Regions from separate parts of the Paenibacillus sp. FSL P2-0121 genome, predicted to be linked through region 1. Evidence: riboswitches for the same ligand, from Rfam matches in the RefSeq annotation. Region 1 holds a riboswitch; the other holds the start of a gene.
What was found. A riboswitch is a leader RNA that binds a small molecule or an ion and turns the genes downstream of it on or off. The one in region 1 is predicted to bind cyclic di-GMP.
Positions count from the first base shown of each region.

Region 2: linked by a shared signal. The riboswitch ahead of MKY54_RS01890 (anti-repressor SinI family protein) and the one ahead of MKY54_RS04850 (glycosyl hydrolase) in region 1 are both predicted to bind cyclic di-GMP.

Region 1 covers NZ_CP150245.1:1,146,727-1,150,149, forward strand. The annotation lists gene MKY54_RS04845 (sugar phosphate nucleotidyltransferase) at 85-1,458, shown strand; cyclic di-GMP riboswitch class I at 1,595-1,674, shown strand; gene MKY54_RS04850 (glycosyl hydrolase) at 1,687-3,237, shown strand; gene MKY54_RS04855 (glycosyl hydrolase) at 3,389-3,423, shown strand, end outside.
Region 2 covers NZ_CP150245.1:431,869-435,291, forward strand. The annotation lists gene MKY54_RS01885 (2-oxoglutarate dehydrogenase E1 component) at 1-1,102, opposite strand, end outside; cyclic di-GMP riboswitch class I at 1,573-1,657, shown strand; gene MKY54_RS01890 (anti-repressor SinI family protein) at 1,685-1,840, shown strand; gene MKY54_RS01895 (helix-turn-helix domain-containing protein) at 1,948-2,277, opposite strand; gene MKY54_RS01900 (TasA family protein) at 2,447-3,055, opposite strand; gene MKY54_RS01905 (signal peptidase I) at 3,146-3,423, opposite strand, start outside.

The DNA of each region.
Region 1 (3,423 bases):
CTCGAAATAAGGCTAAGTGGAAGCTGACGTTTTGATAACAATTCAAATATGCTCGATTTCCATAATTCAAGGAGGGTTCATTCTATGAAAATGGTACTTCTATCAGGCGGTTCAGGTAAACGGTTATGGCCGTTGTCCAACGACTCACGTTCAAAGCAATTTCTAAAGGTACTTGAAAGCCCTCAAGGTGAACCAGAATCCATGGTACAACGTGTCTGGAGACAGCTGGAGGAAGCAGGGATGGCAGAATCATCTTATCTGGCCACCGGCCGTGGCCAAGTAGAAATGATACAAAGCCAGCTGGGAAGTCATGTGCCGATTATCGTTGAACCGGAGCGTCGGGATACTTTTCCGGCTATCGCCTTAACAGCTACCTATCTTTATTCAGTGGCAGGTGTTTCTCCAGCGGAGACGGTAGCAATATTGCCTGTTGACCCTTATGTAGAAGCATCTTTTTTCGATACCATGGCTATGCTTGAGGGGACCATGCTGGAAAGTGGAGCAAATCTGGCTCTAATGGGTGTTGTTCCTGAACATGCCTCAGAGAAATACGGATATATTATTCCTACCACCGAAGAGGCGGGGGAAAATGGTTTTATGAAGGTGAGTCACTTTCAAGAGAAACCTGACCGCATACAAGCAGAACAGCTCATCGAGCAAAATGCCTTGTGGAATTGCGGAGTGTTTGCCTTCCGCTTAGGGTACTTGTTAGATATTTTGCAGCGTAAAGGGTTGCCTTTAGGATATGAAGAATTGCAGAAGCAGTATAAGCTATTGTCTTCCATCAGTTTTGATTATGAAGTGGTGGAGAAAGAAGAACATATTGTGGTGCAGCCGTATGATGGATTCTGGAAGGATCTTGGAACGTGGAATACGCTGACAGAGGAAATGAGCAGCAAGCATGTAGGAAAAGGTTTTGTGACGGCGGATTCTGAGGGGACTTGCTTGATTAATGAGCTGGACATTCCGATTACGGTAATTGGTGCGAAGGATCTGATCATTGCGGCTAGCCCGGATGGGATTCTAGTTACCCATAAAGCTGAGAGCCCACGGATTAAAGAAGTGCTGAAGACCTTTGAACAAAGACCGATGTACGAGGAACGCCGTTGGGGTCATTACAAAGTTATTGATTATGTGAAATATGATGAAGGCAATGAAGTGCTGACCAAACGGATTTTTATATCCGAGGGGAATAATATCAGCTATCAATTACATCGCAAGCGTAGTGAAATTTGGACAATCGTCAGCGGCGAAGCAAGTATTGTGCTGAATGAGAAAAAACATAATGTGAAGGCTGGGGACGTGGTACGTATACCGGAAGGAACGAAGCACGCGATCCTTGCTTTGACGGATGTTGAGTTTATAGAGGTACAGACGGGGTCTGAATTAGTAGAAGAAGATAACATACGTATTACTTTAGACTGGAATGATATAGAACTACAACAATTCATTTCATAGGTCTAACCTATCTATTTAACCAATTCAAAATTTCTTGAAACAGGTAAATTGACTCAATTATCAAAAAAAGTCATAAAAACACTAAATATATCATTAATTGTCGTCGATACTTACGGTAAGAGAGATTATTTCTCTTAAATTGAAAAGGCAAACCTATCGAAAGGTAGGGACGCAAAGCTATAGGGCCTTCGAAAGAGTGGCAGCCTGGCTACCGAAAGGGAGATTATTTTGAAAGCTTACCGTACGTATCGATTGTTTGGTGCATTTCTGTCACTCGTCCTGTTTCTGACTGCACTTCCGCTTGCTGTTGGAATTTCGCCGTCTGTTGTCATAGCTGCTTCAAATTCTGGAACGCCAGTTACCCCAGGTGCCTCACCTGAAGCCGTAAAGCTGCTTAACTATTTTTACTCGATCTCAGGAAAAGGTATTATTGCCGGTCAACATGACTATTTAGAAAGTCCAGATGAAATTAACAATATGCTGAAGGGAACCAGCGGACAATATGCGGCTCTTCACGGTTATGAAATGGGTGCGATCAGTGGCCAGTCCGAAGCAACGATGGCTTGGCAACGTCAAAATGTGGTGAACAGCGCCATCAACTGGAATAAAGCGGGCGGGATCGTAGCTATGACTTTTCATGCTAACCTGCCGGGCACCTCTTATGACTGGGATAATGTGAAAAAAACACTTAGCCAGAGTGAGTTCGATAGTTACGTTACACCGGGTACCAAGCAATATAACAATCTGATCGCTGAGCTTGATAAGGTGGCCGTCTCTTTAAAAAGCTTGCGCGATGCCAACGTTCCGGTGCTTTGGAGACCCTATCATGAAATGAACGGGAACTGGTTCTGGTGGGGGAAGAAAAATAACTTTTCTAAACTATGGAATATTATGTATGACCGTTTTGTTAACGTTCATAAATTAAATAATTTGTTATGGGTATGGAGTCCGAATGCTCCCAATGTTTGGTCAGATCCTTATGCGCTAACTTATCCAGGTGCTGATAAAGTAGATATTCTGGCAGCAGATATATACGAAAATGATTACCAGCAAAAATACTATGACAGCTTATTGAGTCTAGCCGCAGGCAAACCGATTGCGATCGGGGAAAATGGTGAAATGCCTAATCTGGAGAAGCTTCAGCAATCGCAAAGTAAATGGACGTATATGATGAGCTGGGGAAAAATGCTTTACGAGAATAACAGTGCAGACACAATCAAAACATTTATGAATAGCAACTATACCCTGACCAGAGATAAATTAAATACTGGTCTGTCACCGACACCTAGCGCCGCACCAGCGCCGGCACCTTCTGAAGAAGAGGGGGAGGCAGCAATTCCTCTCGCGAAGGGGCTTGCAGGAGAGTATTACAACAACATGCAATTGTCGGGAGCAGCAGCTCTTAACAGAACTGATGCAATAATCGATTTCAATTGGCGGCAAGGCTCGCCGGATGCCGCCCTCGGGATTGATCGGTTCTCCATACGTTGGAGCGGTAAAATTAAGTCATTATATAATGAGCAATATACATTTTACACTACCTCAGATGATGGTATCCGTGTCTGGGTGAATGGGGAATCCGTGATTGATAGTTGGACTAAGCAAAGTGGTACTGAGCGTAAGGGCATTATAACGCTGAAGGCTGGCCAGCTATATGATATCAAGGTGGAGTATTACGAGAATGAAGGCGATGCGAGAGTCCGCTTGATGTGGGAAAGTGCTAGTCAAGCTAAAGAGACAGTTCCAGCAAGTGCACTTTTTCTTCCGGATGTCTCCTGATTGATGAAAATTAAAGGTCGATCCTTAGTGGCTCTGCGTTATTGCAGAGCTACTAAGCTATAGTCCTCATTAGGTCAGAAGACGATTGTCCGATAACAGGTATGTTTTTAACACCTGTGGAGGCAGTACAGCTACCGAAAGGAGGATTTATTTGCGTAAATATTATAAGAAAAACAGATTGTTGTT
Region 2 (3,423 bases), 710 kb from region 1:
GAAAAGCAGCATCGCCATGCATCAGCACCGCCATAGCTTTACTGGTATCAATCTTCGGCAGTCCTGCAGTGCTCCGATCTTCTTGTGCGGCACGAGTGAAACCTTCCACGACAGGATTGACGAATTCCAAGTGACTTGGGTTATTCGCTAGTGTTATTCTTGTGCGTACGGTTTCTCCTTCACGGACAGCACGGTCTGCACCGAGATGGTATTTCACATCACCTGTCCAACCATAGTTAATGCCTGTGGAGCCTTCGGAAGGGAAAAGCTCCTTGTTCGGAGAATGATGAAACTCTGAAAATATGATATCATAAGGTTTGCCCAAAATATGTGCAAGAACGTTGAGGCGGCCGCGATGCGCCATGCCCATCAAAATATGCTCCGCACCGTCATGTGCAGCAGCACGTACGATTTCATCTAACATCGGCACAAGAGCATCATTGCCTTCAAGACTGAAACGCTTCTGACCTACAAAAGTCTTGTGGAGGAAGGTTTCAAATTGCTCTACCTGAATCAGACGGTTCAGGAGCTCTTTGCGTTCTGTATTATTTAGGGGTGCTGGTGAGCTGGTGGATTCTGCCTGTCTATTTAGCCATTGCAGTTCTTTTTCTTCATGCACATGCCCGAATTCATAGGCGATGGTCTTGGTGTATGCCTGACGCATACGTTGCACGGCATCCCATCCGGTATGCACATCATTCGGTGCATTTTCCCATATAAGCGTGGCAGGCAGTGCGATCAGGTCTTCGCGGGTCAGCCCATAGGTTTCAAGCTCAAGATATTTTGCCATGGGATTCTGATCGCGTACCAGCGGATCAATTTCAGCGGCCATATGACCATATATACGAATATTGGCGATTAGCTTGGAAGCTCTTACTGCTTTTCTAAGCCATTCGGTGTCTCCCGAGATGCGCGGCTGAGGAGCCGGTTCGCTATCCGGAGTTAGGGGAGGAGGTCCCGAATTTGTAAAAAGCTCGCGATAATTATTTTCTACGGTGGAGGGATCTTTCACAAACTGTTCATATCTTTCTTGAATGTAGCCTAAATTGGGTCCGTAATACTTACTCCAAATGGATTCGTTATAGGGCTCTTTGGCTGCCATGAATACATCCTCCTTAACGGATGAACTCCATACGTGACATTTTGTGTCAACGCTTACTGGAGCTGTGATGATTGCGGTTTCATTTCTCATCTTATTGTGCTACTTTCGGCCACTGTAATCAATTCATTCTTTCGTCCAATACGTTCGCAAAATGGTATGGGTTAGCTTGTTCTAATGAAAAGAAGGGTGTTTCTTCTCATTACCCATTCTAAAGGCCTATTAAAATGATTCTATTATCCTTATTTTTAACTATTAGGTCAGTAAATATTTATTTTGCTAGTACAATTTATTTTATGTAACGGACGAGTATCGTGATAATCGGACAAGATCTTTGAAAAAAAATCTTTTATTTTTCGTTTTTAAAATAGAAAGTAACCAGGAATCGACACACTTTTCCGCTTTCTTTTTGTATAATGTTATTGCAGATAGTAATTTTATAGTTTTTTAAGCAGATCCTTTCGTGAAAAGGGTCCAGTAAAAGGTAAACTTGCCGAAAGGCAGGGGCACAAAGTCGCGGGTCTAAGGTAGAGATACTATGACAGCCGGATTGCCTGGGGACGTAAAATCTTAGGGGGAGATTTTTTGGAAAAGTCCAACCAGGGTAGCAACAGAGAACAGCAGTTTATTGATCTGGATCAAGAGTGGGTACATTTATTATTAGCAGCTAAGAAGGCTGGCATTAAGGCAGATGAAATCCGCCAGTTCTTTCATGAGAAAACTGTGCAGATCGTGCAGTAATACATTAGAGGGGTTACATATCGAAAAAGGGCACAGCGGTTCTTCGCTGTGTCCTTTTTCGATATGATTTAGTAGAAGAGAGGATCGTACCAGATTAGTAGGAAGTATTAATCCTTTTGATCGAGCTTCCATTTCTGATAGTCCAGAAATTCTTTGAATTCGCGTTTGCTAATGCCTGAGTCCATAGCTTCCTGCACCAATCGGAACCATTCCGAATCTAAATGTGATTCCTCTGCATCATTGGGTTCTCCATAGAGTAGGGCATGAATGGATACCTGAAGCGCGTCAGCGATTTTTTCGATAAACTGGATGGATGGATTGGATTGGATGTTTCTCTCCACGTTGCTAAGATACGACTTAGCCACATCTGCTCTGTCCGCAAGCTCAGATAGGGAGAAACCCTTGTCTAGGCGGAGCTGCTGGATACGTTGGCCCATATTCTGTGGCACTATGCTGACGCCCCTCCGTAATTTTTGTTATTAGTATAGCAAATATCAATAAATCGGACAAAGTTTATTGTAAAGAGAAGAGCAGCAATCTGCTTATCCGTGACCGGATTCAGGATCTGCTGCTCTTCGAGTATTTTATTAAATTACTTTATTGATCTTAGTAGTCTTTTTTCGCACCTTGTTTAGCTACGAAATCCCAAGTCAGTGTTAAGCTATCGCCTTGGAAAATATTTTGATCTTGGTTATTTTCCACAAATTCGAATTGGACGGAGAAGCTGTCGTTGGTACCGGCTTTAATACCGGATGCTTCGGTAAAGAGTTGATCCCAACCTGTATTTTTTACGAGATCCGGATGCTGACTTTTTAAAGCAGCAAGTGTAGTCTCATAAACTACATTTTCAGGAGAGACGATAGGTACTCCTTTATCATTATTTCTAAGGAATTTAACTTTAATGAACTCGGCTAAATCCAGGTAGTTATCTCCTTTAGCATCCGTGATTTGAGTCGATGTATTCAGAATAATAGATCCGATATCGAGCGAACCATCGTTTTTCAATTTGAAGGATTTAGTTACAGTATCACCTGGTTTCAGGTTAGGAATATTAACGATGACAGAAGGGTCGGAGTTCAGATCGAGCGTGCCCGCTGCGAATGTAGCTGTGCTTTGCGCAGTGTCGCTAAAGTATGCGAAGGTTCCTCCGCCGATTAATGATAAACCCAGTGCTGCAGATGCTACGCCAAGACCCAATGTTTTCTTGATACCCATAATAAAATTCCTCCTCAAATTTGTGTTTGAATTTTTTATAAAATTTATATATTGTATCTTCCGGTTCGTAAGCGGAAGTGGACAATCAACTTAGGGCTGTGTTTCTGTTGGGGGCGGTGAGGCTGGCAGTAGGGCAGCATTTTTCTTTTCTAATGCAGCTACAGCCTTCCAAGAGGTATACAGAGCATAGAGCAGAAGCATCAAGCCAGGCACGATCATGAGGACAACACTTCCAGCTTTGGAAACCGCGAAATTCATAGCGTAACCGACATAGGGTACAGTGACCCCGGTATACTGAGCTACAACATTCACAGAACTGGTAGGGTTCATGTCGGGCGCATCGTTGTTATCGCCTTTAGTACGATAAA